3 regions of the Kosakonia pseudosacchari genome follow, and region 3 is predicted to be linked to each of the others. Evidence: predicted binding sites of a transcription regulator. Region 3 holds the regulator's gene; each other region holds the start of a gene.

Region 1 (3,279 bases), 1.3 Mb from region 3:
TGTTGTACGTGCTGGTGGCGATGGCGGAACTCACTGCCGTCGGGAAATATATTCAGTTCTGGTGGCCAGAAATCCCAACCTGGGTCTCCGCCGCCGTGTTCTTTGTCATTATCAACGCCATCAACCTGACCAACGTTAAGGTGTTTGGCGAAATGGAGTTCTGGTTCGCCATTATTAAGGTTTTCGCGGTTGTGGCGATGATCGTGTTTGGCGGCTGGTTGCTGTTTAGCGGTAGCGCGGGTCCGCAGGCCACCGTGCGTAACCTGTGGGAACAGGGCGGTTTCCTGCCGCACGGCATCGGTGGGCTGGTGATGATGATGGCGATCATCATGTTCTCTTTCGGTGGTCTGGAGCTGGTGGGGATCACCGCCGCAGAAGCCGACAACCCGGAACAAAGCATTCCCAAAGCCACCAACCAGGTTATCTACCGTATTCTGATCTTCTATGTGGGTTCGCTGGCCGTGCTGCTCTCCCTGCTGCCGTGGACGCGCGTTACTTCTGATACCAGCCCGTTTGTGCTGATCTTCCATGAACTGGGCGACGCGTTTGTGGCCAATGCGTTGAACATTGTGGTGCTGACTGCCGCGCTCTCTGTTTATAACAGCTGCGTGTACTGCAACAGCCGTATGCTGTTCGGTCTGGCAAAACAGGGCAACGCGCCGAAAATACTGCAACAAGTGGATAAACGCGGCGTGCCGGTGAACACCATCATCACTTCTGCGCTGTTTACCGCGCTGTGCGTGCTGATCAACTACTTCGCCCCGGAATCCGCATTTGGTCTGCTGATGGCGCTGGTGGTTTCCGCGCTGGTGATCAACTGGGCGATGATTAGCCTGGCGCACATGCGTTTTCGCCGCGCCAAACAACAGCAAGGTGTAACACCGCGCTTCCCGGCGCTGTTCTACCCGCTGGGGAACTGGATCTGCCTGGTGTTTATGGCGGCGGTGCTGGTGATCATGCTGATGACAGACGGCATGGCGATCTCCGTCTACCTGATCCCGGTGTGGATTGCCATCCTCGGCATCGGCTACCTGCTGAAGCAGAAAAACGCCAATGCCGTGAAAGCGCATTAATCCTTATCCGTTCTGCCCTCTCCCGCCCGGGAGAGGGTTGTTATCACTGTGTTAACTTCCTCACACTTTCCTTTCCATAGCCATTTTGTCCATCTCTGCGGCCTGATCCTGCTACGCAAACAAAAACTTACAGACAAATACTTCATGCCATATCTCATAGGGAGAACCGGCAATGGACAACAAACTGTCTGTTAAAGAAAAGATTGGCTATGGCATGGGCGACGCCGGATGCAACATCATCTTTGGCGCTATCATGCTGTTTGTTAACTATTTCTATACTGATATCTTCGGCCTCGCACCTGCGCTGGTTGGGGTATTACTGCTGTCGATTCGCGTGATTGATGCGGTGACCGACCCGCTGATGGGAGCGCTTGCTGACAGGACACAAAGTAAATATGGCCGTTTTCGCCCGTGGCTGTTGTGGATAGCCGTACCTTACGCCGTTTTCAGCGTGCTAATGTTCACCACGCCGGAGTGGACTTATAACAGCAAAGTTATCTATGCCTTTGTCACCTATTTCCTGTTGTCGCTGACGTATACCGCGATCAATATCCCCTACTGCTCGCTGGGCGGTGTGATCACCAACGACCCGAAAGAGCGCGTTGCCTGCCAGTCTTACCGTTTTGTGATGGTGGGGATTGCAACCCTGCTGTTGTCGCTCACGCTGCTGCCGATGGCTGAGTGGTTCGGCGGGGCCAATAAAGCCAAAGGCTACCAGATGGCAATGACGGTACTGGCATTTATCGGCATGTGCATGTTCCTGTTCTGCTTTGCCACCGTGCGCGAGCGTATCCGCCCGGCGGTGCCAACCAACGATGATCTGAAGAAAGACTTCAAAGATGTGTGGAAAAACGATCAATGGGTGCGCATCTTGTTGCTGACGCTCTGCAACGTTTGTCCCGGTTTTATCCGCATGGCGGCTACCATGTATTACGTCACCTGGGTGATGGGGGAAAGCACCCATTTCGCGACGATGTTTATTAGCCTTGGCGTGGTCGGCATGATGTTCGGCAGTATGCTGGCGAAAGTATTGACCGACCGCTGGTGCAAACTGAAAGTCTTCTTCTGGACCAATATCGTGCTGGCGTTTTTCTCCTGCGCCTTTTACTTCTTTGACCCGCACGCCACGGTGCTGATTGTGGTGCTCTACTTCCTGCTGAACATTCTGCATCAGATCCCTTCCCCGCTGCACTGGTCGCTGATGGCGGATGTCGATGATTACGGCGAGTGGAAAACCGGCAAACGCATTACCGGTATGAGCTTCTCCGGCAACCTGTTCTTCCTGAAAGTGGGCCTGGCAGTTGCCGGGGCGATGGTCGGTTTCCTGCTCTCCTGGTACGGCTATGACGCCGGAGCCAAACAGCAAAGCGCCAGCGCCATTAACGGCATCATGCTGCTGTTTACCATTATTCCAGGCGTGGGCTACCTGATCACCGCAGGCGTGGTGCGCCTGCTGAAAGTCGACCGTGAATTGATGAAACAGATCCAGGCGGATCTGGAAAAACGCCGCGTCAACTACCATGAACTGACGGAAAATCAGCCTCTACCGGCGGGCGATAACGTAAGGAATGCATAATGAATACCTGGCCGAACCCGTTTATTGAACAGCGTGCCGATCCGTTTATCCTGCACCATCAAGGCGAGTACTACTTCGTAGCCTCGGTGCCGGAATATGACCGACTGGAGATCCGCCGCGCCAGTACGCTGGAAGGTCTGCGAGGAGCCGAGGGCGTGGTGGTCTGGCGTAAACCGCAAAGTGGGCCGATGAGCGAGCTTATCTGGGCGCCGGAACTGCATCACATTGAGGATAAATGGTATTTATATTTTGCCGCGACATGGACTAAGGCGCTGGATGCGCTGAATATGTTCCAGCACCGCATGTTCGTACTGGAGTGCGCGGATGCCGATCCGCTCAGCGGGCGCTGGGTCGAAAAAGGCCAGGTAAAAACGCCTTTCGATACGTTTGCCCTCGATGCCACGACCTTTGAACATCAGGGGAAACGCTGGTATTTATGGGCGCAAAAAGCGCCGGATATTGCCGGTAACTCTAATCTTTACCTGGCGGAAATGGAAAATCCTTGGACGCTGAAAGGCGAACCGATCATGTTAAGCAAACCAGAGTTTGACTGGGAGTGTCGTGGTTTTCTGGTCAATGAAGGCCCGGCGGTATTGTTCCACAGCGATAAACTTTTTGTGAGTTATTCCG
Region 2 (3,279 bases), 1.4 Mb from region 3:
CCATTTTATTGATAGGGATGATCGTGATGAGAAAACTTATAGCTCTGTTGTCTATTTCGATTTTAAGTGGATGCGCTCAGCAACCACTTGTAACGGTAAATGCGCTATCCTCAGGCCAGAGTGTAGGGAAACGCTTCATCATCCTGCCAGCCAGTCAAGCGCTGTATGACGCTAACCAGATTGAATACAATCAAATCGCCGCCGTCGTTTCTGCATCGCTGACACGTCAGGGGTATGTACAAGTTAACGAACCGGAAAAAGCCGATCAGGGAATTTTATTAGGATTTGCAAGAAGTGGGGCGGTGACCAGCACACGTAATGTTACTGTTCCAGTCTATGGCCAGACCGGTATTAGTTCAGCGACGACATACGGCAATGCCAATACGACATATAACTATCTCGGTGGCGGTAACTTAACGTCGAACACGACAGGCAGCGCTACGACAGTCTACACGCCAACCTATGGAATTACCGGGGCATATGACACAACAGTAACTAATACATCATACGGAACAGCGGTAGCGCTTAATTCATACGATGCTAAGGTATATCTGAAAAGTAAGCGCGTAAATCTCCTGTGGAAATCAAGTGCAGCACTCGTATCTTCCAGAGCTGACAGTATTGCCGATTACAGAGGTCTGGCATTAATTGCGGCTAATTACGCCAATATGAACACTAACGGTGATACACATTTGAGAATCGATCCACGTAATCCCGTTCAGTAATTTAACCGGGGTGTGATAAATGCTATGGAAATTAACACCCCGTTCAAACCCAAAAATATACCGCTAGTGAGCTGCATTGACCTTTCAACATTTCCTTCCTGATATTCACGCTACGCAAGATACCGTTTTAGCTATAAAAAAAGCGCCCGCAGGCGCTTAGAGAGTAGTGTTCGACCAGGCATACTTATTTGGTCAGTTCAGCCGTCATATGAACATTATTATTGGTGTTGGCTTCAATGATTTTATATGAAGCGCCAGCCTGCTGTGCTTTAGCGGCAATTAAGGATTCTGCTTCGTCAAGCGTTGAAGCTGTGGCGGTTACGCTCTGAGCGAAAGCACCAAATGACAGGACGGAAAGCACAGTAGCGACAGCAAGTGAATTGATGGTTTTCATAATGGTATTCCTTAAATTTAATTTGTGTGGGCGATAACGCCCGATTCAACATCTGTTGTGAATGCCGGTTTTATACGGCAGAGCTTATTTGTAAATCACCGCGGTACCGTGCAGGGTGTTCGGGCCGGTCACGGAAGTAATGCGGAATGATTTCGCACCCATTTCATCGGCTTTCTGCGCCAGCTCGCTTTGCAAAGAGGAGAGATTGGTGCCGGCATTGGCAGAAATCACGCCCACTTTTTGTTGGTCAGCCGGAGTGGATTGCACTTCGACGGCGGCTACGCTTGCGAAAGAGAGGGAACTAAGTACAGCGACAGCGATCAGGGATTTGATGGTTTTCATAATTTTTGCCTTCTGAATCTGGATTTGTGTGAGGTCGTAAGTATTAACTTAACGATCGATAGGTAAATGATAAGTGTGATCTGTGTCACCCGTCAACACTATTTTTATAATGATCATTTAAATAATTAAAAAACACTTGTTATTCATGTAGATAAATCTTGTATTTTTTCGAAAAATTTCTACTGGTCAGCCGCTTTGTAATGTTTTTATAATGATTATTAACTAAATTGATGTGAACGGGGGAGGAACAATGGCAACCGACGTCACATGCTGTACGAGAAAAGGTCGTGGTCGGCCAAAAATTTTTGACCGGGACGCGATGCTGGATAAGGCGATGATGCTGTTCTGGCAACAGGGCTATGAAGCCACATCACTGGCAGACCTTGTTGAAGCCACCGGTGCAAAAGCACCGACGTTATATGCGGAATTTAACAATAAAGAGGGATTGTTCAGAGCCGCGCTTGATCGCTATACGGCTCGGTTTTCCGCCAAACACCGGGCAGCGCTTTTTTGCGAAGAGAAAACGGTTGAGCAGGCGCTGCGCGATTATCTGCAAGCGTTAGCCCGTTGCTTTGCCGGTAGCGATACTCCGGCAGGCTGCTTTTTGATAAATAGTTCCGCCACGGTTTCTGCTTCTTCAGAGCCGATAGCTGACACCATCCGGGAACGGCAAACGGCGCAGGAACAAACGCTACTTACCTTTTTGCTGCAACGTCAGTTGCGTGGCGAGATCCCGGCGCAAACAGAAGTGAAAGCCATCGCGCTTTTTTTAAGCTGCATCATTCATGGAATGTCGGTCAGCGCGCGAGAAGGTGCCAGTGTGGATAAACTGCAGCAGATTATCGATACGACGCTGCGGTTGTGGCCGTTATTAATCAACGAGTAATGGCGAGGCGTTACCACCGTGAACGTCTGGCGCTTTGCCATCGTCCGCGATACGCAGCGAAACGTTGCTATTGTTCACTATCACCGGCAATAATTCGGTAGTGAAACCAACCATACATTAATCGCTGTGCCTGCCGGTGGTGACCTTCAGGTGGACTGTTCCGCCATGGGAAACCAGTGCAAACGAGGGAAAACGCCCGCCAGCAATGCCAGCCCGGCTTCATCATTTTCCTGCTCGGATTAACGCTGAGCGCAATTTGCGTGGTGAACGTGAGTAATGAGGTGAGTGGCGTCGGGCGAAAATCTCGCCTGGAAGTGTTGAAAGTCAGCCAGAACGAACGGAACGCAGGTTAAGAGAACGGCTGACAATGGATTGTTGATTGCCAATTGCGGGCGAGAGGATGGTTCGCCCGCGGTGAAACCATCAGTGATGCAGCATTTCGTCGACAATCTGCGCTTTCGTCATATTGTACGGATAATATGTCGGCCAGTTATCCATCTCTTTTAACAGCGCTTCTTGCGATTCGTTGCCCATAAAAATATGGAAATGTTGCGACTGGCGTGAGCCGATAATATGGTCGCTGAATTGCACATATTTTGGCGCTTTTGATTGCGCGTCTTTGCATTCAAACAGATAACGCACGCCTTTTTTCCCGGAGGTGTAGGTCAGAATTTTATAGCCCGCGTAATCATAACGGCAGGCATTTACTGTTTTGCCAACGTGAAACTCCATCACATTGTTTTCTATGCCAATCGTTTCGACATCGGTGGCATAACCTTTTTGGTAATAGGCGCGGTACTCTTCCACGCTTTTACCGCCTTGTTTTGCTTTTTTCTCCAGCACCGGATCAAGCGCACCGCTGAGCAGATACGGGTTCACGGATTGCCAGATCCCGTCCCAATCGGACAACGCCCGGTCTTTCACGTCCTTAT
Region 3 (3,279 bases):
GCATTGATATGCTCAACGATAAACTGGCTGTGCGTTACCCACAGTTTCATATCTTCCAGATAACGCGTATTGAATCCCGGTTCCTGCATCGCCTGGTTTAGCGAGTTGAACAGGGCGTTATGTGCCTGGTTTACGCGCATACGCTGCCAGGCAAGCGGCGTTGGCTGTGGATTATCGCTCAGGATCAGGCGAATCGCTTCCTGATCTGTTTCCAGCGCATCGTGCGCATTCTGTCGCAGTAAGCCACTTTGCCACTGCGGCCACAGCCAGACCATGCCGCCGAAAGCGATCAGGCAACCAATCAACGTATCAATAAGCCGGGCGACAATAAACTGCTCACCATTTAGCGTCAGCAACTGCAAGGTGTAGACGGCGGTAATGGTAAAACCCACCATCGCCCAGCCGTAGTTTTTCCGAATAATGAGATAACTGACCAGCGTAATCATCAGCATTGCGGCCAGCGTAAAACCGAGGGGAACATGAAAGTGCAATGTAGCTCCGGCAATCACCAGCCCCGCAATGGTGCCCGCCGCCCGGTGGACAATGCGAACGCGCGTTGCGCCATAACCGTTTTGCGTAACAAACATCACCGTCATCATGATCCAGTAGGGTTTCGGTAAATGCAGGGCGCTGCCCATCAGGCTGGCGATGCTGAGCATGACGCTTATCCGTGCGGCATTACGCAGCGCCGCAGATTTCAGTGATAAATAGCTTTTCAGCGCCGGGAAAAGGGGCAAGCGCCGCTGCTTTTCCGCCATCAGATCGCGAGCATAGAGCGGGCGTTGAGTGCGCAAGACGCGCGCGATACGGCTAAAATGCCAGGCGCAGAACTGACCGACCGGGTTATCCGGATGCTGGCGGGCGATTTTTTCCAGCGCGCCGATCTGCTTATCCATGTTGAAGCGCGTGGGATAGCGGTGATAGAGAATGTCGTCTGCCAGCACACGTAAGCGAGCGGCGACAGTTTGCGCGTTCCAGCGGATCACCTGTTCGGCGTGGGTTTGTTCCACCAGTTTCTGCACCTCTTCCGGCTGGTGTAAACTCACCGAAATGTGCTCTTGCAGATCCAGCCCCACCTGGAAAACCCGCAGTAGCCGTTTGTAATCGTTGTGTTTATTGGCTGCCAGCATATGCAGTTGCTGGTAGCACTGGCTTATCATATCCACCGCTTTTTGCTGGCGGGCAAGCAACGGCGGCAGGGCTTTTTCCGGGTCGGCGTGCTGCGTCAGCAGGCTGTATTTCGCTTCGCAGTAATCTGCCAGTTGCCGGTAGAGCAGGCTGAGGGATTCGCGCAGCGGTTGCTCGCGCCACATCCAGAACCAGAACCAGTTGAACAGCCCATACCACAATGTGCCCAGCGCATAGATAAGCAGCGGTTCCCATACCGGCATGTTGCCGGCAAGGCTGAGGGTAAAAATAGCGGCAATCAGTGAAGCGGGAAGCAGGCGGCCATGCAGCGCACTGATTTCGGCGGTCACGCCTAAAACCAGCGTCAGTCCGGTGAGGATCAGCGGCAGCGGGAGATCTTTCGCCAGCAATAATTGCACCATCAGGCTACTGCCTGCAAACAAGGTTCCGCCAATGATCAGGCGTTTGAAAAAACGTTTATGCGGCGTATCAAGCCCGGCAATGTTGCAGCAGGCGGGAACGAGGGAAAACAGCAGACCTTGTTGCAGGTGACCAACGAGAAGGCCAATCGCCACAGGCAAACATAACACCAGCGTTTGTCGCAGTGCGTAGTTGATTTCGGGGTGATAAATCAGCCTGCGCCACATGAGGGAAGAAAAACGACGCAGCGTGTAAGCTGCGCCGTTTTACAGATTAACGCGTTCCGTATACGACGATGGTTTTACCATGGGCGGAGATCAGGTTCTGATCTTCGAGCATTTTGAGAATGCGGCCCACTGTTTCACGGGAACAACCGACGATCTGACCAATTTCCTGGCGAGTAATTTTAATTTGCATGCCGTCCGGATGGGTCATTGCGTCTGGCTGTTTCGCCAGGTTTAACAGCGTTTGCGCGATACGGCCGGTTACGTCCAGGAAGGCGAGGTTACCCACTTTTTCTGAAGTGACCTGCAGGCGACGCGCCATTTGCGAGGAAAGACGCATCAGGATATCCGGGTTAACCTGGATTAACTGACGGAATTTTTTGTACGAGATTTCAGCCACTTCACAAGCCGTTTTAGCGCGTACCCATGCACTGCGCTCCTGACCCTCTTCGAACAGGCCCAGTTCACCGATAAAATCTCCCTGGTTCAGGTAGGAGAGGATCATCTCTTTACCCTCTTCGTCCTTGATCAGCACTGCCACTGAGCCTTTAACGATGTAGTACAGCGTTTCCGCTTTTTCACCCTGGTGAATCAGCGTGCTCTTCGACGGGTACTTATGAATGTGGCAATGAGACAAGAACCATTCAAGCGTCGGGTCTGTTTGTGGTTTGCCAAGCACCATGCGCGATTATCCTCTGTTATAAGCTGTCTCAGACACAGGATGAGCCCCTACGTCTGGGGTTGCAATCTAAGCTTCCCGCATCCAGGGAAGTGGACCGTCAGCGTCATCTGCGGTCTCTAAAGTATGATGTCATGCATACATGCGTAACATCCATTTATCTCTGTAGCATCCAGAGTGTTTTAGCATAGCTTTTACCGCCTGTCTCCTGGTGTCTCGCTTCAGCATGACGCAGGTCGCCTTCCGTTGCGAGTTTTGTTATGTACGCGTAATCTGTAAAGAAAATTGCTACTCCGGAGTGAAGAAAATGCAGGCACGTGTGAAATGGGTTGAAGGGTTAACGTTCCTCGGTGAGTCCGCCTCGGGCCACCAAATCCTGATGGACGGTAACTCCGGCGACAAAGCACCAAGCCCGATGGAAATGGTGTTGATGGCGGCGGGCGGATGTAGCGCTATCGATGTGGTTTCTATTTTGCAAAAAGGGCGTCATGACGTGACCGACTGCGAAGTGAAGCTGACTTCAGAGCGTCGCGAAGAAGCGCCGCGCCTGTTTACCCACATCAATTTGCACTTTATCGTCACCGGTAAAGCGCTGAAGGACGCGGCGGTTTCCCGTGCGGTGGATTTATCCGCGGAGAAGTATTGCTCGGTGGCGTTGATGCTCGAAAAAGCGGTGAACATCACCCACTCTTACGAAGTTATCGAAGCCTGATGCGAAAAGCCCGGCAGCGTGTTGCTTACCGGGCTTTCTGCATTATTTGATCTTTTTGCCTTCCATCAGCCGTTGCACCAGCGGCGTCATAATCAACTCCATCGCCAGCCCCATTT

Evidence for each region. Region 3 encodes CRP, which controls carbon source genes, mostly activating them, when cyclic AMP is high. Its sites were predicted from a motif close to ATGTGANNNNNNTCACAT; they were not measured.
Region 1: IP581_RS03845 (glycoside-pentoside-hexuronide (GPH):cation symporter) is a predicted target of CRP. The motif match lies at 1,122-1,139, and genes of this name have one in related genera.
Region 2: bhsA (multiple stress resistance protein BhsA) is a predicted target of CRP. The motif match lies at 1,535-1,552, and genes of this name have one in related genera.

The regions. Positions count from the first base shown of each region.
Region 1 is NZ_CP063425.1:829,928-833,206, reverse strand. It holds gene aroP (aromatic amino acid transporter AroP) at 1-1,073, shown strand, start outside; gene IP581_RS03845 (glycoside-pentoside-hexuronide (GPH):cation symporter) at 1,246-2,649, shown strand; gene IP581_RS03840 (glycoside hydrolase family 43 protein) at 2,649-3,279, shown strand, end outside.
Region 2 is NZ_CP063425.1:1,012,854-1,016,132, forward strand. It holds gene IP581_RS04635 (hypothetical protein) at 1-725, shown strand, start outside; gene IP581_RS04640 (YdgH/BhsA/McbA family protein) at 910-1,119, opposite strand; gene bhsA (multiple stress resistance protein BhsA) at 1,204-1,461, opposite strand; gene IP581_RS04650 (TetR/AcrR family transcriptional regulator) at 1,712-2,347, shown strand; gene IP581_RS23975 (hypothetical protein) at 2,333-2,461, opposite strand; gene IP581_RS04655 (hypothetical protein) at 2,524-2,700, shown strand; gene zinT (metal-binding protein ZinT) at 2,771-3,279, opposite strand, start outside.
Region 3 is NZ_CP063425.1:4,478,846-4,482,124, reverse strand. It holds gene IP581_RS21380 (YccS/YhfK family putative transporter) at 1-1,775, opposite strand, end outside; gene crp (cAMP-activated global transcriptional regulator CRP) at 1,822-2,454, opposite strand; gene IP581_RS21370 (OsmC family protein) at 2,759-3,163, shown strand; gene IP581_RS21365 (phosphoribulokinase) at 3,206-3,279, opposite strand, start outside.